3 regions of the Bacillus sp. SRL543 genome follow, and region 3 is predicted to be linked to each of the others. Evidence: riboswitches for the same ligand, from Rfam matches in the RefSeq annotation. Region 3 holds a riboswitch; each other region holds the start of a gene.
The links. Region 3 has a riboswitch for thiamine pyrophosphate ahead of thiW (energy coupling factor transporter S component ThiW). Riboswitches for the same ligand answer to the same signal wherever they lie in the genome.

Region 1: linked by a shared signal. The riboswitch ahead of thiM (hydroxyethylthiazole kinase) and the one ahead of thiW (energy coupling factor transporter S component ThiW) in region 3 are both predicted to bind thiamine pyrophosphate.
Region 2: linked by a shared signal. The riboswitch ahead of thiC (phosphomethylpyrimidine synthase ThiC) and the one ahead of thiW (energy coupling factor transporter S component ThiW) in region 3 are both predicted to bind thiamine pyrophosphate.

What each region holds. Positions count from the first base shown of each region.
Region 1 is NZ_OZ481794.1:2,542,076-2,549,668, reverse strand. It holds gene AC4E8B_RS12835 (anti-repressor SinI family protein) at 1-127, opposite strand, end outside; gene AC4E8B_RS12830 (AAA family ATPase) at 231-5,405, shown strand; TPP riboswitch at 5,468-5,581, shown strand; gene thiM (hydroxyethylthiazole kinase) at 5,657-6,484, shown strand; gene thiD (bifunctional hydroxymethylpyrimidine kinase/phosphomethylpyrimidine kinase) at 6,474-7,307, shown strand; gene thiE (thiamine phosphate synthase) at 7,294-7,593, shown strand, end outside.
Region 2 is NZ_OZ481794.1:1,349,979-1,357,571, reverse strand. It holds gene AC4E8B_RS06980 (AAA family ATPase) at 1-347, opposite strand, end outside; gene AC4E8B_RS06975 (metallophosphoesterase family protein) at 377-1,597, opposite strand; gene AC4E8B_RS06970 (hypothetical protein) at 1,737-1,931, shown strand; gene thiC (phosphomethylpyrimidine synthase ThiC) at 2,153-3,916, opposite strand; TPP riboswitch at 3,968-4,068, opposite strand; TPP riboswitch at 4,290-4,404, opposite strand; gene AC4E8B_RS06960 (LysE family transporter) at 4,583-5,215, shown strand; gene AC4E8B_RS06955 (ABC transporter permease) at 5,517-6,770, opposite strand; gene AC4E8B_RS06950 (ABC transporter ATP-binding protein) at 6,763-7,593, opposite strand, start outside.
Region 3 is NZ_OZ481794.1:2,806,617-2,814,209, reverse strand. It holds gene asnA (aspartate--ammonia ligase) at 1-1,005, opposite strand, end outside; gene AC4E8B_RS14370 (manganese catalase) at 1,207-2,052, shown strand; gene AC4E8B_RS14365 (hypothetical protein) at 2,142-2,402, opposite strand; gene AC4E8B_RS14360 (DedA family protein) at 2,631-3,236, shown strand; TPP riboswitch at 3,293-3,403, shown strand; TPP riboswitch at 3,634-3,744, shown strand; gene thiW (energy coupling factor transporter S component ThiW) at 3,819-4,325, shown strand; gene AC4E8B_RS14350 (uracil-xanthine permease family protein) at 4,338-5,693, shown strand; gene AC4E8B_RS14345 (LuxE/PaaK family acyltransferase) at 5,656-6,759, shown strand; gene AC4E8B_RS14340 (acyl-CoA reductase) at 6,749-7,593, shown strand, end outside.

The DNA.
Region 1 (7,593 bases), 260 kb from region 3:
TTTTGGCGGATTTGAAGAATTCCCTGACTTCCTCAGCCGTCATGCCAAGCTTTCTTGCTTCTTCCATTAAACATATCCATTCACACATATTTTGTTCATAAGAGAGCGCTTTTTCTTCTTTCTTCATGCCCATTCCTCCAGATCATTCTCGTTGACTATATTATAAAATGGAAAGTTAAAGTTTTGTTAAAGCAGCATTAAAGTTTCGCTTAAATAAGAAGGTGGCCATTATGATTGAGAACATTAATCTCCCCGGATACCAGCTGATTGGCGCAGAAACAGAAAATGATGAGTTCTTGTTTTTGAAAGGCTACTCAGTCAAAGGCAGGGAACAGGTGCTGATTAAGACATATAAAAACGATGTGCTGTCAGATATGGAGATAGCCGCTCTTGTCCACGAATACCAGCTCACAAAGGAAATGGAAGAAGACAGCATCTTAAAAGCCGAAGAGATAATCATACACTTAAAAAAGCCATATCTGGTCTGCAAATACTTTCCTTGTATAACCTTAAGGGAGCTCTCCAGCACAAAAAATGCCGGCCTGACAGAGATGCTGGATATTTCAGCCAAACTTGCAGGGGCAATCCTGCAGGTGCACCAGCAGCATATTATCCATAAATCGATCAATCCTGGAAATATTCTTTTTAACCCCGTTGATGGCAGGCTGAAAGTCACTGGTTTCGGCCAGTCGACGCTTTTGAAGGAAGAACATCCTTCCTTGAACGCTGCCAGTCTGGCCAATTTTGCCCATTTGCCGTACATATCCCCTGAACAGACTGGAAGATTGAACAGGCTCGTTGATTATCGTTCAGATTTCTACTCAGCAGGAACTGTATTCTATGAATTATTTACCGGCGAATTGCCTTTCAAGGCTAAAGAACCGCTTGAGCTTGTATACGAGCATCTGGCAAAAAGTGTGAAAGATCCCTGTGACTCAAATCCCGACCTTCCCCCTATAATTAGCTCTATCATCATGAAGCTGCTTGAAAAAATGCCTGAAAATCGATACAGCAGCGCTTTCGGGATGCGCGCCGATCTTCTCCGCGCCGCCGAAAACCTGAAGTCCGGCAAGCAGCAAGAAGTATATCCACTTGGAAAAGACGATGACAGTATGCTGTTTGAAGCCGGAAGGAAGCTATATGGACGGGAAAGTGAAAAAGCAGAAATCCTTCATGTTTTTGAGGAAGTCAGCCGCGGTAGAACAGGCGCCGTGTTCCTGCCAGGTTCCCCCGGGATGGGAAAGACGGCTCTTGTACATGAAATCCAGAAGCCGCTCATCCGGGATAAAGGCTATTTTGTTTCCGGAAAGTATGACATGCTGCAAAGGCAGATGCCATATGCCCCAATCATTGCCGCATTCCGTTCTCTCGTTCTCCAGGTTATGCTTGAAAGCGGGAGCCGCAAAGAGAAATGGGCAGCTAAATTAAAGGAAGGCTTTACCGGCAATTATGCCGTCCTTTTCCCGGTTTTGCCAGAGCTGGCCTTGCTTATGGGAGAGCAGCTGGAAGAAGAAGAGCCAAATGAGGCTGACGCACATCAGCAATTTTTGTTTCATATCCATCAGTTTGTATGCCTGTTTGCAGATGAACAGCATCCGCTTGTCCTATTTCTTGATGATCTTCAGTGGGCGGATATTGCTTCGCTGGAGCTGATCGAATATCTCCTGCTGAAGGGCATGATACCCCATTTTATGCTTATCTGTGCATACAGGGACAACGAAACAGGGCCAAGCCATCCAGTAAGAAGGACACTTGCCAAGCTGGGTGAAGGAGAAACTCCCATTCATCACATCCCGGTCCGCACTCTCAGCCAAGGGGAGATTTATGAATGGGCAGGAAATGCCCTGAGAGATGATGGGGAAACGGTTCTGGAACTGGGAGGGCTTTTACACAGGATTACCGGGGGTAACCCGCTGTTCATCAGCCAGCTCCTTCTTTCCTATTTTGAGGATGGCTTCATCACCAGCGATCCAGAAGAAAGAAAATGGAAAGCTGATATCTGGAAAATAATGAACAGGCCAGTAAATGACGGAATATCCGGTTTTATGTTAGAGCGTTTTCAGAAGCTGCCTGAAAAAGCAAAAGAGGTTTTAAAGGCTGCCTCCTGCTTTGGAAACAGATTTGAATTCAAAACTCTTTCCCTCCTGTTCGAAGACAGGCCGGGCCGGCTCGCTGAATCTCTTTGGCTGGCTCTTGAATCAGGCTTTATTCTCCCTAAAGATCCTTTATATAAATATATTCATTCCAGCGGCTATGTGGATGCTATGCCAACAGAGTACAGCTTCCTTCACGATACCGTCCAGCAGGCAGTCTATCAGTCTATGAACCTGGAAGAACAGAAGGCCTCCCATTTAAGGATCGGCAGGCTGCTTGTCAGCATGAAGGATAATTCACCGTCCCGCATTTTCCAGATTGTCCACCATTTGAATTTCTGCAGTGAACAGCTTGAAGCGAAGGAAAGGCAACCGCTTGCGGAATGGAATGCCGCTGCCGGGCAATTGGCCAAGGATGCTGCTGCCTTTCGGGAAGCACTCTCTTATTTTCAGGCTGCACTTGAGCTCGCCGGGGAAGACTGGGACGGGAAATATGAACTGACTTTCCGCATATTTAAAGGTCTCGGTGAATGCTTTTATTTGACAGGAAAATTGGGTGAAGCTGAAAAAACCTTCGCTATAGTGCTTGAAAATGCGGAAACTGATTATGAGAAATTATCCATCTATAACCTGCAGATCACATTATTCACCCATATGCACAGGGTGAAAGAGGCGGTCAGCTCAGGAATAAAAGGCCTCAAGCTCTACGGGATCACTTTTGCACCAAGCATCGGCAAACATGCCATTATGCTGGAGTTTCTCCGTGCAAAATTTGCTTTGCGCGGCAAATCCGAAGAAGATATCATGTCCCTTCCTGAAATGACGGACCGGGACAAAAGGCAAATTCTGCAGACGCTCATCAACCTGAACGCTCCATCCTACCATGCAGACCAGAATCTTGCCTCCATGCTGATGCTGAAGGCGCTGAACTTCACCCTCGACAATGGATTGACCGATTTAAGCGCTCTGGTATTCAATAATTACAGCCTGATATTAAGCGCAGGTTTCAGCGATTTCAAGGGCAGCTACGACTACGGCAGGCTGGCAATCAAACTGTCTCATCATTTTGGTGTCACAGGCATTAAAGGCCGGGTGCAGTTTGTCTTCGGAAGTTTTGTCAGTCACTGGAGAAACCCGATTTCAGACAATCTGAACCACCTCACAGATTCACAGAGATACTGCCTTGATGCAGGAAATATCCATCTTGCCGGTGCTAATAGCTCATTCATAGTTATCACATTGCTTATGAAAGGATCGCCGCTTGAAGAGGCGCTGGATGGAATCCGGAGTCAGATCAGGTTCGTCAATAGAATTCAATATCCTATTTCAATCGGTTTTTTGACGGAGATGGAAGAATGGGTCCTCTATTTGATGAAGGAAAAAGAGAGTCATGATTGGACCTTTACTCCTGTGCTTGATGATGACTCTGCAAAAATCATCCATTACACGATCCGGCTTCAGATGAGCTATCTTTTCCAGAAAAATGAGTATGCCGGGGAGCTTATTCAGAAACTGGCACGGCTTGTCAGCAAAAGGCTGACACTTGTCATCATCCCTGAATACCATTTTTATCACGGTTTATGGCTTGTCCGTTTTTATGAACAGGAAAAGCTGAAAAAAAACAAAGCTTCCCATTTGGCTAAATTGAAGGACTCTTTATCAAAAATGAAACGCTGGGCAGCTCTTTCCCCTTCAAATTTCCGGCATAAATACTTGCTTCTGAAAGCCGAATACCGAAGGATTGCCAAGAGAGATCCCAATCTTTTCAACGTTTATGATGAAAGCATCCAGGAGGCGGAAAAGAACGGCTTCCTGCAGGATGCTGCAATTGCAAATGAATGTGCAGGCCGTTATTTTTCTGCACAGGGATACAGCAGGATGGCAAGCTCCTTTTTCTCAGAAGCGTTTAAAGGATATTGTCTTTGGGGTGCAGGAGCCAAGGCTGATATTCTGCGGAAAGAGACTAAAATTTCCTTGCTGAAGGAGCCGGAAAACAGGCATTCCATTCAGTTTGATGAGTACGCCCTTGTTTCCGCCGCCCAGAACATATCCAGGGAAGTAGTACTTGAAAATCTGCTGGCCCGGCTTTTGGAGGTTACCATGCATTACAGCGGGGCAGACAGGGGGATCCTCCTCTTTAAGCGGGATGGAATTTGGACCATCGGTGAATATGCAGGTGACGGTAATCGGCCAGAACGCTTCGAGCAGGTCCTCGGAAGAGAAATGCTGTCCGAACAGGCAGTAGAACTTGCAGAGCTGAGCAGGGAAGGAGTCATTCTGGATCATGCTCACGAAAACAGTCTGATCTCAGGGGACCCTTATGTCAAAAGGATGCTGCTGAAGTCGCTCATTTGTCTGCCAATCCTGAATAAGGGTGAAGTAAAGGGTATGATGTACCTGGAAAACAATCAGATTTCGCATGCATTTTCAAAAGATAATCTCCGGGTTCTTGAATTGATTGCATCTCAGGCAGCCATATCCTTGGAAAATGCCGATCTGTATGAAAGGATGGAAGCAAGGGTTGCCCGGCGGACAGAAGAGCTGCATGAAGCAAATATCAGACTTGAAAAAGCCAATAAGGAACTCGACTTCGCGAGGCAGGAAAAGAACAGCATAATATCGGACATCTCGCATGATTTGAGATCCCCACTAGCCGCGGTCAGGGGCTACATAGAAGCAGTGCAGGAGGGGACTGCCGAATCAGATGAGCAAAAAGGGGAATTTCTGCAGCGAAGCATCAGCCGCCTGGATGAACTGAATGCTTTAATCCGCGATTTGTTTGATTTATCCCGTATGGAAGCTGGCCAGATCAGGTTTGAGATGGACTATCTGCCGTTTGGCCAGCTGCTTGTCCACATATGGAAGCAATTCGAATTCGAAGCGGAAAGCAAGGGGCTTTTATTCACCCTGGACCTGAAGGAAACAGATGAGGCAGATATGGCTATGGTGGAAGCAGATCCCGGCCGGCTGCTTCAGGCCTTCTCCAATCTGATCTCAAACAGCATCAGGCATACGGAATCCGGCGGTATGACGCTGAGCGCCAGGCTGGCCGGCCAGGGCGACCTGGTCAGGATCTGCCTCTCAGATACCGGCAGCGGGGTACCTGCTGCCAGGCTTCCTTTCATATTTGACAAAAACTATACGAAAACAAGCAGAAGCAGCATGACGGCCGGGAATGGCCTCGGCTTATCAATCACAAGGGAAATCATTGCACAGCACAACGGGAAAATCTGGGCAGAGAGCAATGAAGGAGAAGGAACATCCATTTTCATTGAACTTCCTGTCTTCCGCTTTTCCGCAGAGGTGGTTTAGAAAAAAGATAATCGCTTTACGCGGGGGAGAAAAAAAGATACTATATAACTGATAATCTAATAAGCAACTACTGGGGGTGCCTGCGGTAAGCAGGCTGAGAGAAAAACTGGCCCGTTTTTTAACCCTTTGGACCTGATCTGGATGATGCCAGCGTAGGAAAGTAGCGAAATGAAACTATTTGCTAAGTTTTTATGCACACTTGCCAGGTCCTCTCAGGGGCCTGGCTTTTTTTATTGAAAGGAGAAAGTGGAATGAACAATAGAGAAATCGCAGATATGCTTGAAAAGCTGAGGGCTGAAAAGCCGCTTGTACATAATATCACCAATATGGTTGTCACCAATTTTACCGCTAACGGCCTGCTGGCACTGGGGGCCTCGCCTGTAATGGCGCATGCTGCAGAAGAAGCTGCCGATATGGCCGGCATTGCAGGGGCGCTGGTCCTGAACATCGGCACTCTCACTTCCCCTGTAGTGGAAGCTATGAAACTTGCGGGAAAATCAGCTGGCAGAAACTCTGTACCGATCATCCTCGATCCGGTTGGGGCAGGTGTAACAGCATACAGGACCGAAACAGGCAGAAGCCTTCTTGAAGAGCTGCCGATTTCCATTTTGCGCGGCAATGCGGCGGAAATCTCCCATCTTGCCGGAAAAGGAGGAGAAATCAAAGGTGTTGACGGGGGGGAAGCCGGCAACCCGGAAGAGGTAGCCCAGTTTGCTGCAAAACGGTTCAACACCATAACTGTTATTACAGGGAGGGAGGACATCGTATCTGATGGAAGAACTATTGTCCGTATTACAGGCGGAAGCAGCCTCCTCACGAAAGTTACAGGAACCGGCTGTCTGCTGTCGTCAGTTATAGGCGCTTTCCATGCAATCGAATCAGATCCACTGAAAGCCGCGGCGGCTGCGCTGGCTGTATATTCTGCAGCGGCAGAAATGGCAGCAGAAGCAGCGGGAAGCAAGGGGCCTGGAACATTTCAAATTGAGCTGCTTAACACCCTTGCCCTAATTAAGGCGGAGGATCTTGAGAAAAGGACGGGGATTACTGTCCTGAAAGGGGATATACAGAATGACAATTAAGAAAGCATTGACGATAGCAGGTTCGGACAGTGGAGGCGGAGCCGGAATCCAGGCTGATCTTAAGACCTTCCAGGAACTTGGTGTCTATTGCATGTCAGCACTGACAGCGATCACCGCTCAGAATACTACTGGCGTGCAGGGGGTCTTCCCAATGACGGCAGCAGCTGTCAGTAAACAGATTGAGAGCATTGGAAGCGACATGGGGACGGATGCCTTAAAAACGGGCATGCTTTTTGATGCAGACATTATTAAAGCTGTTTCTGCCGTAATCAGCCATTATAAATGGACGAAGCTGGTTGTCGACCCTGTGATGATTGCCAAGGGAGGGGCAAGCCTCCTCCAGGAAAGCGCCATGGCTGCCTTGAAGGATTATTTGCTGCCGCTGGCCCATATCATCACTCCCAATATTCCTGAAGCAGAAGCAATAACCGGCATAAAAATCTCTTCTTTAGCCGACCGGAAAGAAGCGGCCAGGAGATTGTGTGCGCTTGGCGCTGACCATGTAGTCATTAAAGGGGGGCATGATACAGTAAATCCAGAAGCTGCTGCTGATTTGCTTTTTGATGGGAGCAGCTTTGATGTGTTTGAAGGCAGGAGGGTTGATACAGTCAATACCCATGGGACCGGCTGCACCTTTTCAGCAGCCATCACGGCGGGGCTGGCGAAGGGGCTTGCTGTAAAGGACAGCGTCCGGCTTGGAAAAGACTTCATCCAGGCAGCCATTGAAGATGATCTTCTGATCGGAAGCGGCCATGGCCCGACAAACCACTGGGCTTATAACAATAGACAGAAAGCAGAGGGCTTGGCATATGGCGCGAATTGACAGTCAAAGAATGAAAGAGCTTTTAAAGGTTTATTTTATCATGGGGAGTACGAACTGCCTGAAAAATCCGGAGATGGTAATGAAAGAGGCGATTCAAGGCGGAATCTCCCTGTTTCAGTTCAGGGAAAAAGGGGCAGGATGCCTGAACAGAAAGGAAAAGTATGTGCTTGCAGAGCAGCTTCAGCAGTTATGCCGGGCCAGCGGTATTCCGTTCATTGTAAATGATGATATACAACTGGCATGTGAAATCGGCGCAGACGGCGTCCATATCGGGCAGGAGGACGAG
Region 2 (7,593 bases), 1.5 Mb from region 3:
TGTGATAGAAGTTCGCCAAGGAGCTCTTCCCCTCCGCGTTCCCCAGTCTCCATCACCACACTTACATCTCCAGCTGATTTTCCTTTTACCCGCTCGATGACTGCTTTTCCCCTTCTAGGGAAGGAAGCTGTGATCCTGCCTCCGTATTTAGCCCCAAATTTCGGTTCATATCTGAGCTCAGCCTGCTGCCTGGAGGGAAAGCCGAACAGGATGCTATGTATAAAAGACATGATGGTAGATTTGCCTGCTTCATTTTCACCGAAGAAGACCTGTAAATCTCCAAGGCCGGAATAGACAGCATCTTCAAGTTTGCCGTAGCCGTATATATGGATTTCAAGTATTTTCATAGAGCTGTTCCCCTTTCTGGCGCTGCCTTTCAGTCATTTTTGTAAAGGAGCCCCAGCAGCATCTCTTCTGCTTCTTTTAAAAGTACTGCCTTTTCCCCTTCCTCCATACTTTCTGCATACCTTCTTGCCAGAGGGTGGCTGTAAAGGCTTCCCAAGCTTACCTCAAAATCATCAAACTCGTCCGCAGCAGCAAACAGCCCGCTGAAAAAATCTGCTTTTTCCCTCAGCTGATTTCTGTCCCAGCTCTGCTGCTCTTCGGCTATAACTGCGCTCACCCATACAAACGGCATGTTCCCTTCCTCTTCCTCCTGAAGAAGTGAGAGCAGTTCACCCCCGGCCACAACTTTCATATCCTGCGGACTGAGTGATGCCCCCTTCAAAAAAAGCTCAAGAATGACACCGCCGTTCTTCCGCTCTTCTTCAACAGCCTGAAGACACCTGCTGTAGACCTCATCAAATGCTGATAGTCCGCTGATATCGACTGTTCTCTGCTCCCAGCGGAAGCTGTGGCATTGGAGAAATTCAAAATCAGCCCCTGCTTCATTCAGGATGACATGGTAGCAGCCTTTCGCCCCGCTTTCCTTCCGGCTGCGCCCCTGAGTATTTCCTGGATAGATGACCGGCGGCTCAGCATTCAGGACCATTCTTTTATGGATATGGCCCAGAGCCCAGTAGTCGTATTCCTTATCCAGCAGCTCTTTTAAAATAAACGGGGCATAGCGGCCATGGCCGGTCTCACCTTCAAGGCTGCCGTGCAGGATGCCGATATGGAAATCCGCCAATCCCCGAACGGGATACTGGCCGATCATTCTTTCTGTAACATGCCTCCTCGGATAGCTGAAGCCATGCAGGCTGACAGTTGTGCCATTGGAGGCTGTAAAGCATGCCTCACTTGGCTGGTGCGGAAAAATATGTACATTGTCCGGGAGGCTGATATGGGACCAGCTTCCTTCAAAGTGGTCATGATTGCCATGGACTGCGTAAACAGGTATATTCTTTTCCGCAAGGCGGTTCATTTCCTTTCGCAGCCTAGCCTGTGCCTTTATACTCCTGTCTTCACCGTCAAACAGATCTCCGGCCAGAATAACAAAGTCCACCTTCCTTGCAAGGGCAGCATCCACTATATTTTTCAAAGCGGCAAATGTGCTTTCTTTGATTTTATCGAATAAATCATCCTGCAGGGTGGAAAGCCCGAGCATAGGGCTGTCCAGATGCAGGTCTGCTGCATGAATAAATGTAATTTCCTTCATAATGTTCCCTTTCAGCGCTTTTCTCCTATTTTATCACCTAGAAAAAGCGAATGCACGTTCCTCTATAAAAAGTTATCAGCTTTGAACTTTTTCCACCATCGGTAAGTATAAGAAGTAAATAACCTTAGGAGTGAATAAAATGTATAAAAATCCTGAATTGGCCCTTAATAGACTCAAGTATATTTCTGCTGCCCTGTTTCTATTGTTCATCATCATTTCAGTTCTGACAGGCAACTGGAAGTTCATGGCCGCTGCTGCATGGAGCATCGGCATCGTTTATTTGTCTACTTACGGCAGCATAAAAAGGCAGATGGCAAATCAGTCCCGCGAATAGTTAAAGGCTTGCCGGAATATCCTGGCAAGCCTTTGTCTTATTAATAGTGGACCGATTCGCTTTTCAGGCATTTTGTGCAGGTCCTGTATCCATCTGCCTCATAATAGATATGGGAGCAGCTTCTCTGTATCTCCGAAATTTGCTTTTCCAGCCCCCGGATCTTTTGCTGCATGTAGAGGATCTGCTCTTCCAATTTCCAAACTACAGTATTTCTTCTATGTTCAATAGATGGATGAGCCACGGCTGGCAAACTCCCCGGCTTTTTGCTTCATTGCATCCTCAATCGCCTCTGAAACAGTTTTCCCCTGATCTTTGGCCATCTGGCGGATATCCTGGGAAATGCGCATAGAACAAAATTTAGGGCCGCACATAGAACAGAAATGGGCGGTTTTTGCCCCCTCAGCCGGCAGGGTTTCATCATGGTATGCCCGCGCCCGCTCAGGATCCAGGGATAAATTGAACTGGTCGTTCCACCTGAAATCGAACCTGGCCTTTGACAATGCATTGTCCCGAACCTGGGCACCAGGATGGCCTTTGGCAAGATCTGCGGCATGAGCTGCAATTTTATAAGCTATGACCCCTTCCCGGACATCATTTTTATCCGGAAGTCCAAGATGCTCCTTCGGCGTAACATAACAAAGCATGCTAGTGCCAAACCATCCGATCATCGCTGCTCCTATTGCAGATGTAATATGATCATATCCCGGGGCAATATCTGTCGTGAGTGGTCCAAGCGTATAAAATGGCGCCTCCTTGCAAATTTCCATCTGCTTATCTACATTTTCTTTGATCTTATGCATCGGAACATGCCCCGGCCCCTCAATCATTACCTGGACATCATGCTTCCAGGCTATTTCCGTTAGCTCTCCGAGCGTTTCAAGCTCCGCAAATTGAGCCTCATCATTCGCATCTGCTATAGAACCTGGACGCAGCCCATCTCCGAGAGAAATGGAAATATCGTAAGCTTTTAAAATTTCACAAATTTCCTCAAAATGTGTATACAGGAAATTCTCTTTATGATGCTGAAGGCACCATTGGGCCATGATCGACCCTCCCCTGGATACAATACCTGTCGTCCTTTCGGCAGTCAGCTGAATATAGCGGAGCAGCACCCCCGCATGGATTGTAAAATAATCCACTCCCTGTTCAGCCTGCTCTATCAAGGTATCTCTGTATATGTCCCAGGTCAGATCCCCGGCAATCCCCTTCACTTTTTCAAGTGCCTGATAAATCGGTACAGTCCCGACAGGAACTGGAGAATTGCGGATGACCCATTCACGGGTTTCATGGATGTTCCTTCCGGTGGAAAGATCCATAATTGTATCTGCCCCCCAGTGCACTGCCCAGGTCATTTTCTCCACTTCTTCCGCGATGGAGGAAGAAACAGCCGAATTGCCGATATTCGCGTTGACCTTCACATGAAAATGGCGTCCGATGATCATCGGTTCAGCTTCCGGGTGATTGATATTGGCAGGAATAATCGCCCTTCCGCTTGCCACCTCGCTCCTGACGAATTCCGGATCCAGATTTTCCCTGATGGCGATGAACTCCATTTCAGGTGTAATGACACCTTTCCGGGCATAATGCAGCTGAGTCACATTCCGGCCTTCTTTTGCCTTGAGCGGCAAGGATGCTTTATTTGGAAAAATATCTGCCAAAGAAACTGTAGACCCAGCCTGAAGCCCGTTATCCTCCGGCTTCTGTACTCTGCCTTGATAAGCTTCCGCATCCTTCCGCTCCTCAATCCAGCCTTCCCTTATCCGGGGCAAACCTTTCGTTATATCAATCTCAAAATCAGGATCAGAATAAGGGCCGCTCGTGTCATATACACAAACAGGCGGGTTGTCCTCTGTTCCGATAGCAGTCCTCGTGCTTTCCTGGATTATTTCCCTGACCGGGACCTTTATATCGTCCCTGATGCCTTTTACATATACTTTCCGGCTTCCTGAAAAAAACAGTCTATTCATTTCATATAAATTTTTCATACTTCTTCCTCCTCCAACTTTTTGCCTAAGGCAGTTTTTTACGGAGGAAGCAGGCCATACCGGCTGCTTCCCTACGCTGACATTAATCAGATCAGGTTCCAAGGGTTTAGGATATTCCTTTCTCAGCCTATAAAGCTCCCCCAGCAGTGAATAAAATGTAATAGAAAACTTTCTTGCATTTTTCCAAAATGAAAACATCAAGTTAACTGCACACCATTTTTTCATGCGTTTATTTTTTCACAGCAAAAAACCCCCTTGCATATTGCACCGGGGGCATGCCAGGCCAAAAAATGGCATACAGCTGCCGCATCTTTCTTGCTGCAGAAGCTAAAAAGCGGACTCCTGCAAAAGGAATCCGCGTATGTATGACAAATAAAAGCCATCTACACTTCCCTCCGCTGGTACGAACCAGATCAGGTTTAAAAGGGTCAAAGACTAGAACGGGTCTTACTCTCAGCCGGCCTCTACCGGCACCCCCAGTGCCAAAATATGCTATTTTCATAAGCTACTATACCATATGCCATCAAGGAAGAAAACAGACTATTTTCATATTATTCCAAAAACACAAAGCTGGAGATTTTAAGATTTGCGTCCTACCCTCTGTGTTTGCTGCATAAAATTGTACAAGTCCTTCCGGGCTAATCCTTGAATAGGCGAGTGATATCATTGAGCATTGGAATATATATCAGCTATATCGTTTTAGGACTTTCACTGGCGGCGCCGATCGGCCCTGTCAATGCTGTCAGGCTGGAAAAGGGGCTGAAAAACGGATTTTGGCACGCATGGATTGTAGGCGCGGGATCGATGATCGCTGACGGGGTTTATATGCTGATCGTCTATCTCGGACTCGTGCAATTCCTTGACTCCCCTATGATTCAAACCTTCCTGTGGCTGTTCGGCGGTTTTATTCTTCTTTATTCCGGAATCGAAGGCATGATGAATGCCAATAAAATATCTGTCACTTACATACGGAGCAAAGAATCGCTGCTCAAATGCTTTTTCACCGGATTCATCATGTCGGTTTCAAGCCCGCTGTCGATTTTGTTTTGGCTGGGGATTTACGGATCGGTCCTGGCCAAAACAGCCTCTTCCTTTGGGACAGGCCAGCTTCTCGTTTACAGCTGCATGATTTTTATCGGACTCGCCCTTTGGGATATTTTTGTGGCGGGCCTGACAAGCGGCTTCAGGCGGTTCCTGACCTCAAAAGCGATCATCATCATTAGCATGCTTTCAGGACTGTCGCTTATTCTCTTTGGAATCTATTTTGCGTATCAGGGGATTGTCTCTTTGTTTGGATAAAAAAACTGCAGACGAACCCGATATAATTCGAGTTTGTCTGCAGTCTTTTCTATCTGCCTATAAAAGGGGCTGTTGATTTGCGTTCCAGGCACTTCGCTTTCCGCGGGGCGACGCTGAGCCTCCTCACGCTGCGCGTTGCGGGGTCTCAGCCTTGCCGCTATTTCCCGCAGGAGTCTGCGTGCCCTGCACTCCAATCAACAGGCTTAAATACTTAGTGTTGCTGTTCCAAAGGTTTCAAAAACAATACTGCCAGACAAACTCCAAAAGCTTTTCGGGTTTGAAAGACCGACTCCGTTGTTTCTTATTTATTCTTAGACAGCTGCAAAGCTTTTTTAATATCCTTGAAGGAATTGGATTTTCCATACATAAGCACTCCGCCCTTGTATACCCTTGCTCCAAATATTGAGAGCAGCAGGATGGAGACGGCAAGGATAGCGATTCCGGCTATCGGCTCCCAGACCGGCAGGGTCAGCATGCCTACCCGCATGAACATCAGCATCGGAGTAAAAAACGGGATATAGGAACTGATGGTCACGAATGCTTTTTCCGGCTGTGACAGCCCGATGATCGCAATCATGAAGCCTGCTACAACGAGCATGGTCATCGGCATGATCATCTGCTGTACATCCTCGATCCTGCTGACAAGCGAGCCAAGGAAGGCTGCAAGTGTTGCATATAGAAGATATCCGAGGATAAAAAACACAACAGCATAAATGATGGTGGCCGCCGGGATATCACCGAATCCGAAGAATTCGAAGAAGCCTCCCTGCATCGACTCCAGATTCCGCTTTACAAAAAAGTAGCCTACTGCCAGCAAAACCGACAGCTGCGTCAGGCTAAGCAAGGCAATCCCTAGAATCTTTGCAAACATCTGCTTGATCGGAGAGACGCTTGAAATCAAAATCTCCATAACACGCGAAGATTTTTCCGTAGCTACCTCCATTGCAATCATGCTTGAATACATAATGACGGCAAAATAAATGATGAACAGCAGCACATACACAAGGCCTCTTGCCTGTGTCAGCTCTTCTTCTGTTTTGGCATTCTCTTCAAGCGCATCTCTCTGGAACTTGACAGGCTCATAGAGGCTGGCAAGCTCTGCCTCTGACAGATTGATTTTCGAAGCCGCGATTCCTGTCTTCACCTGCTGAAGCGCTCCCTCCAATTCTCCTGATACTGATGTATCTGCGAGGCTGAGGGATTTGTATTCAGCTGCAGGAAGTTCTTCGGAATTAGCTGAAAGAGTAAGCAGTCCGGCATAATCGCCATCCTTAACCTTTGCTTCGCCATCTTCTGCCGAACCGCTGAACTCTTCAAGCTTCAAACTGCTTCCCGCTGTATCAAGCTGCTGCTGAAGAGGAACCAGCAGATTTCCTGTTTCATCGATTACAGCTACCTTAACATCATCTCCATCACCATTGAACTTTTCAATGATCTGCTGCATATTCGTCAGGCCAATGATCAGCAGCAGAGTGACAATCGTTGTAATAATGAATGATTTCGTCTTCAGTTTGCTCCAATAGGTGTGGAACAGGATAATCCAGAAATTATTCATAAGAAGCACCCACCTTTTCAATGAAAATATCGTTCAGCGAAGGCTCCTCGAGAACAAATTTCCTGACAAATCCTTTGCCGGCAATTTCTTTCAAAATTGCCTCTGCAGCTTCTTCCCCTTCAATCTGCAGATGGACCCCTTCCGCTGTATGCTTCACCTTTTCCACACCGGGGAATCCACTTAAGAAATCCAGCTTGAAATCAGCATGGATCACAAGATTTTTCCGCCCGAACGCCCTTTTTATCTCCTTAAGGGCTCCATGGACAACAGGGCGTCCCTTGTGCATGATGCATAAATGCTCGCACATTTCCTCCACATGCTCCATCCGGTGGCTGGAAAACACAATGGTCGTGCCTTTCTCCTTCAGCTCGAGCACAGCGCTTTTCAGAAGCTCGACGTTCACGGGATCCAGCCCGCTGAAAGGCTCGTCAAGGATCAGCAGCTTTGGTTTATGTATAACGCTGGCAATAAACTGGATCTTCTGCTGATTTCCCTTGGACAGTTCCTCCACTTTCTTGTTTGCATATTCCGGCACTTTAAATCGGTTGAGCCAATAGTCCAGCTCCCTCAGAATGTCAGCCTTCTTCATCCCTCTCAGCCTTGCCAGGTATACTACCTGGTCCTTAACCTTCAGCTTCGGATACAGGCCGCGCTCCTCAGGCAGATAGCCAATGATCGGGCTTGTTGAATAGTCGATTTTGTCCCCGTCCCAGGAAATGCGCCCGTTTGTCGGCTCCAGAAGGCCAAGCACCATCCGGAACGTCGTGGTCTTGCCCGCCCCATTCGCCCCCAGAAATCCGAACATTTCCTTTTCCGGGATGGT
Region 3 (7,593 bases):
TAGCGGAATATTGGCTTCCAGGCATTCTTTTCTGATCCTGCTGTTCCAGACAGATGACTGCACTTCGCCGATGTGGGCCTTTTTAAGCAGGAACATGCATAATCTTGACTGGCCGATTCCTCCGCCTATTGTGAAAGGGAGTTCACCATCAATCAGTGCCTTGTGGAAGGGAAGCCCAAGCCTTTCTTCATTACCGCACTCCTTGAGCTGGCTTCTCAAAGATTTCTCATCAACCCGTATCCCCATAGAAGAAATCTCAATGCTTCTATTCAGCGGTGCGTACCAGAAAATCAAGTCTCCATTCAGGCTCCAGTCATCATAATCAGGGGAGCGGCTGTCATGCTTGCTGCCGGATAGCAGGGACCCGCCGATATTCATAATGAAAACAGCGCCTGACTTTTCGGCGATTTTGTCTTCCCGCTGCTTTGCCGTAAGCTCTGGATACATATCTTCGAGTTCCTGGGAAGAGATAAAGCTAATTTGTTCAGGCAAAACAGGCACCATATTTGGTCTGGAAAGGAAAAGCTGCTTTTCTGTTTCCTTGATGCTTTCATATATGGAGATTACTTCAGCTTTCAGCGTCTGCTTGTTTCTTTTATTTTTCGGTATTATCTTTTCCCAGTCCCATTGGTCCACATAAATTGAGTGAAGCTGATCGAGCTCTTCATCTTTTCTGATCGCCCGCATGTCAGTATACAAGCCTTCTCCTTCCGAGAAGCGATATCTGGCAAGGGCCATCCTTTTCCACTTTGCCAGTGACTGTACGATTTCGACAGTTTCCCCAAGGTCCTTGGCTTCTATGGTCGCCATCCTTTCGACCCCATTGAGATTATCATTGATGCCGGTCCTGCTTTCAAGCAGCAGCGGGGCTGATACCTTTATCAGATTCAGCCTTTCAGAGAGCTCTTTCTCAAAACACTCTTTCACCCTCTTCATTGCCTTTTCAGTGTCAATCAAATTCAAAACTGGCGCATATAAATCCGGAACAAGCTGTCGGTTATTCATGCTGCAGGCACCTCCGTTTCACCTTTCTTGCCATGTATATAGGCTGCTTCATACTTTATGCCAGGTTAATTTTGATTGTTCCAGTACCACTTTAATGTTTTACAGTCATTCATATTTTTTTTGCTGTGATAAATTTTTTTTAAGAATGTTTCCCGATCAGTTGGTAAAGCTATCCTTGATACTAAAAGAGAGGTGATCAGTATGTTCTATCATGTTAAAGAGCTTCAGTATAATGCAAAGCCTGACCGGCCGGATGCGGTCTATGCGAGAAAGCTCCAGGAAATCCTCGGAGGACAATTCGGTGAAATCAGTGTCATGATCCAATACCTTTTCCAGGGATGGAATTGCCGGGCTGAACAAAAATACCGTGATATGCTGCTTGATATCGGAACTGAGGAAATCGCCCATGTCGAAATGCTGTCAACCATGATCGCTCAGCTGCTCGATAAAGCCCCTGTCAGAGAACAGGAAGAAGCAGCACAGGATCCAATCATCAGGGCTGCAATGGGCGGAATGAATGTGCAGCATGCGATTGTTTCTGGACTTGGTGCGAAGCCGGACGACAGCATGGGATATCCGTGGACAGCCCGCTATACAGTGGCGAGCGGGAACCTGCTGGCTGACTTCCGTGCAAATCTCAATGCTGAATCACAAGGGCGCCTTCAGGCAGTCAGACTTTATGAAATAACAGAGGACCGCGGCGTAAGGGACATGTTATCCTTCCTGATTGCCCGTGACACTATGCACCAGAATCAATGGCTCGCAGCAATCTCTGAGCTTGAAGCGCGGGATGGCAAGGTAGTGCCTGGCACATTCAACCGCCAGCAGGAGAAGCAGGAAGTATCTTATTCATTCCTTAACTGCTCCAAGGGGACAGACAGTGCAGAAGGCCGCTGGGCAAAGGGGCCGAGCATGGATGGACAAGGGCAGTTTGAATACATTGAAAACCCCGAGCCGATGGGGCAGATTCCAGTGCTTGCTCCAGGTCCGATTTACATTCATGGAACTATGCCTGCGGGACAGACACCGCCTCCTTCCCAATTTTAATGCTGCTAAGAAAAATCCGCCTTCAGATGAGGGCGGATTTTTGCTGATTGCAGAATATTTCAGGGTGATTGTTTGAGATACAGGTGAATTCAATTAAAAATGTGCTTTAGCTTCCGGTCCATGACCGCGTAAAAATAAGCAGCAGGATTTCTTGCCGGTTCACCTGATTTCATTTTCCTCATCAAAACACGCAGTGATTCCACGGCAGCAGGCACTATGATGCTCGGATCATTTCCAATTCCGTTCCTTTTGGCAGCGAGAAGGACTTTTTTCCATAATTCTGCAGCGGCTGCCTCATCCTCCAGAAGATACCGTGCCATACAGGCAAATGGAGCAGGGGTCGCTTCCATGCGCATCCTCCTCTAAAAGAATTTACATACATTATATGTTGAAAAGGAACAAATGTTCCTGTTTTTTGGCTGTGGCATGTTATTTGTTTAATTTTTAACAAGGATAAGCTATTCTAATTTCATCTGTATTTGCATGAAACTATCAAAAATCTACTTTGCCCTCAGAAGGGTAAGCATTAAAATTTATCGTTAATTATCTGTAAGGCTTTTTGCATCTTGGGAGGTATTATGGAGAACTGGATAAAAGAGATTATTGAACAATTTGGCTATACAGGAATTTTTCTGCTGATTGCGCTTGAGAACATATTTCCCCCGATACCGTCTGAAGTCATTTTGACTTTTGGCGGCTTTATGACCGCTCAAACAAATATTACTGTTTTCGGGACGATTGCAGCGGCAACCCTCGGTTCGACGGCAGGAGCGGCTTTGCTTTACTGGGCGGGCCTTTCCCTGACCAGAGACAGGCTTGAGAGAATCATAGAAAGATGGGGAGGCATCCTCCGCCTGAAAAAAGCAGATATTGATAAAGCCTTTGGATGGTTTGACCAATATGGCTATTGGACAATCCTGATCTGCAGGATGGTGCCGCTGATAAGAAGCCTTATTTCCATTCCTGCCGGGATGGCGAAAATGAATTTCCCGCTGTATCTGCTATTTACGGTCATCGGCACACTCACCTGGAACACCATCCTCGTCAATATAGGAGCTGCCTTCGGAGATTCCTGGGAGACGGCTGTCAAGTATTTTGATATATACTCAAATATGGTGTATATGCTGATTGCCTTAGCCATTATAGGTGCAGCTGTCTTTTGGTTCAGGCGAAGGAAGAAGTAAATATTGTCTTTACATTTGTCAGGAACAAAGCTATGATGATTCTTAATTGGATATAGTGTGACTGCTAGGGGTGTCCGCACAGGCGGGCTGAGAGAAAAACCGTTGTTTTTTAACCCTTTGGACCTGAACTGGATCATGCCAGCGTAGGAAAGTAGATTGAGCAACATTACTTTTTTATGTATGTAAAAGCCTGGTCCTGTCATATGGGGTCAGGCTTTTTTGTTAACAAAGCTGGATGGGATTTTTAAAACTATCAGGAGAAACTGTTTTTTGCTGATAAAATACGAAGTTTGCCTGGTATACAAATGTATAGCTGCTTTAGCGGCAATAATTTTAGACCTTCCGGCTGATGCCTTTAAAAGGCCCGAACAGCGGCATATCCAAGTCAACTTAATACATAAAGCACTGGGGGAGCCGGAGGAGTCCGGCTGAGATTGGGCCTGTTACGGCCCTAACCCTTATACCTGATCCGGGTCATGCCGGCGGAGGGAAGTGCGGGATCTATGCCGGCTGCAAAAAACCGGCCTGTGCTTCCTGAACCTTCCATTCCCTCAGTGCAAATTAGCATGGAGGGATTTTTTTATGGGGAAAACACGGAAATTAACAATGGCAGCGATGATGGCTGCAGTGGGGACGCTGTCAAGCAGCATGCTGTATATTCCGCTTGGCTTTACAAAATTATTCCCGGTCCAGCATCTGCTGAATGTGCTGTCAGCGGTATTACTTGGACCCTATTACGCAGTGGCGCAGGCATTATGCATTTCGCTCCTCAGGAATCTGATGGGAACCGGCTCGGTTTTTGCTTTTCCCGGCAGTATGGCCGGAGCCCTGCTTGCAGCACTTTTGTACAGCAGGACAAGAAAGCTGTCAATGGCCTTCACCGGGGAAGTGATCGGCACCGGCATAATCGGGGCGCTGCTGTCATATCCAATCGCCACATTGATATTGGGGCAGAAAGCCACACTGTTCGGCTTTATCCCGCTCTTTATCTTCAGTTCGATGGCCGGAGCTCTTCTCGGGATCATCATTTTGGCCATACTTGCAAAAAAGCGGACGCCAATTTTTGAATTCTATCAATATAAGAGATGAGGGAAATAGAAGATGGACGAAATAAAAACAGAAACCGGCCAAAATGAGATATTGATAGGGCTGGAAGAAAAGCTGCCGCCGGGAAAGACCGTTTTATACGGCCTTCAGCATGTATTTGTGTCGAATGTCTGGCTTGATCCGATCTTTGTGGCAGCTATGATCGGCCTGCCGTTTGCATTGTCAGCCAATATGGTGAACAGCATTTTTATTGCCGCCGGGATTATCACCTTCATACAGGCGACAAAGCTTGTCCGCCTCCCGATCATCCAGGGGCCGTCAGCTGCATTTGATGCAATCATGATCTCTGCAGGAAAAGCTAACGGGCTGGCTGCAGCAACTGGCGGAATCTTAGTCAGTGCAGCGATTGTATTCCTTTTGTCGATAACCGGGGTAATTGGCCGATTGAAGGCTTTATTTACGCCAGTCATATCGGGGACCGTCATTTTCTTGGTCGGGATTTCTCTCGCTGGATTTACTTTGCATGAATTTCTTGGAGGCTCGCCGGGTGATGAGGGCTTTGCCAGTCCATCCACTCTATTATTATCGGTCACGACGGCTGTGATTGTCCTTGGCCTGTCATTGTTCGGAAAGGGCATCTGGAAGTCTTTTTCATTTTTGATTGCTCTGATTGCAGGTGATATTCTCGCTTTTTCACTTGGAAAAACAGACTTTTCCATGATATCGGAAAGTGCCTGGTTCGGGCTTCCGCATTTGCTGCCGTATGGGCTTACCTTTGAATGGGGAGCATTCCTGACCTTTTTCATCGCTTATCTTGTGGCCGTTATTGAAGCAATGGGTGTGTATCAGGCTTCTTCTGCCATGCTGAAGACCGAGCTGACGGCCAAAAGAATCCGCGGCGGATTTGCCGGAGAATCGGCAGGGTCCTTTGTGTCTGCCTTAATCGGAGGATTTCCGACGACCGCATATGCGCAGAATGTCGGCCTGCTGCGCTTAACCGGTGTCGGTTCAAGATACCCGGTCATGGCTGCTGCTGTTATCTTTCTTGTGCTTGGCCTGGTGCCGAAAGCGGGAGCGCTGCTGGCTTTGACGCCTGCCCCGGTTGTCGGGGGAATCTTCCTGCCGGCTGCCGCCACACTTGTATTTACTGGCATTTCAATCCTTGCAAGGGCAGAAGGCACGCAAGTCAACTTTATGATTGTCGGGCTTTCCATGCTGCTGGCCATTTCTCTGCCGGCTTATGCTGTGAACGCAACAGGGATAGCGGGAACATTCCTGACTAACAGCATCTTGATTGGAGCATTTACAAGCATCTTTCTGCAGCTGATTCTAGTCAATATCCCTAATTGGTTTATGAAAGGAGCGGTAAATCATGAAAGAAGAATCGATCCTATTGACAGCGGAAATTAAAGATTTTATCGAAGCTGGAAAAAATTCTGATGAGGCTTTTGGCCGGCTGGCGCTTAAGCTGTTCCGCCACCAGTTTGAAAATAACATTTTCTATAAAAAGTTTTGCCAGGCACAGAGAAAGACTCCTGCAACAGTGCAAACATGGGAAGAAATTCCGCCGATGCCGGTGCAGGGCTTCAAAGAACTGACATTAACCTGCGAACCCGCTGAAAAAGCGGAAGCTGTTTTTATGACCAGCGGAACGACCGATCCTGATGCAAAGGGAAAGAACATTCATCCTGATTTGTCTGTATGGGACCTGTCAATGAAAGTCCCTTTCAAAAGCTTCGTATTGCCGGACCGGGAAAAGATAGCCATTTTAGTGCTGTCTCCATCAGACGATTATAACAAAAATTCTTCTCTTTCCCGCTACCTTACGAATGCTGTCTTTTATTATGGCAATGAGTACAGCCGCTTCTTCCACAATGGAGAGTCCCTTGATTTTCAAGGAGCAGCAGAGTCGCTGGGACGGTTGGCAGAAAGGGGAGAGCCTGTCCTGATCATGGGGGCAGCCTTTGCTTTCGTCCATCTTTTGGATTTTATGAAAGAAAGGAATTTGTCGTTCAATCTGCCTGATGACAGCAGAATCTTTGATACAGGAGGGTTCAAAGGCCAAGTGCGGGAAATCAGTGCCGAAGAATTGGCGGATTTGTATAAACAGTTTTTTGGCATAGGAAGGGACATGCATATAAATATGTACGGCATGACGGAGCTCAGCTCGCAAATCTATGATCGGACAATCCTCTCCAGCTATACAGGAACACAGATGATAACCGATAAAGCCGGTCCAGCCTGGCTGAAGACGAGGGTGCTCCACCCCGGCACTTTGGAGCCGGTTAAGGAAGGGGAAGCTGGTGTTCTTGCCCATTATGACCTGGCTAACTGGAACTCCTGCCTGGCTGTCCTGACAGAGGATCTTGGATTGAAAACCGGGCATGGCTTCAAACTTCTCGGCAGAGTGAAGGGCTCTGAGGCAAGAGGCTGTTCCATAGCAGCTGACCAGCTGCTCTCAGGCGGTGGCCGCTAAGGTGGTGGAATTCTTCGACATCTATCATTTACCGGCAGCAATCAAGCCAACTGTTGTAAAAGAAAAGATATATAGCGTGGAGGGAAATACATTTACCCTGAAATATCCGGACCTTAGCAGCGGGGAAGTGAAAAAAACAATTGATGCTGTCCTTGAAAACCGCAGGAAATATCTTAAGGATATGCCGGTTTCAACTATCATCGGCAAAATTGATGCAGCAGTCCAGCTTTGGCTGAATCCGGATTATCATTTAAGAAAGATTGCAGAAAGAGTTCTCCCAATAGTTACTGGCTATGACAGTGAAATGGTCCGGCTGGAGCTGAAAAGGTATATGCGGACCTTCCGGAAAAAAGAGCTTTTGCGCTTCCTGGAAGAAGAATTTGATTCCCCTGCGATGCTGGACGAATTCAGGCCAAGAAAGTCGGGAGGGTTGAGCAGGGCTTACGGCCCAGACCTGATTTTTCATGTTTTTTCCGGCAATGTCCCGGGAGTCCAGCTATGGAGCCTGATCATGGGTTTCCTCATGAAATCCGGCAATCTGGGGAAGACTTCTTTTTCAGAGCCTGTCATGCCTGTTTTGTTTATGAAATCGCTGTGTGAGATAGACAAAAGCCTTGCAGATGCTGCCGCGGTAATTCCATGGCGGGGAGGAAATGCCGAACTGGAAGAGCCGGCTTTAGAAGCAGCTGAAGCTGTTGTAATATATGGATCAGACAGGACGGTCAATAGCATCAGAACAAGGCTTCCAGAGGGAAAGCTCCTTCTTGCCTATGGGCACAAAATCAGCATCAGTATGATTGGAAAAGAAGCATTGACTCCTGACCTTTATGCGAG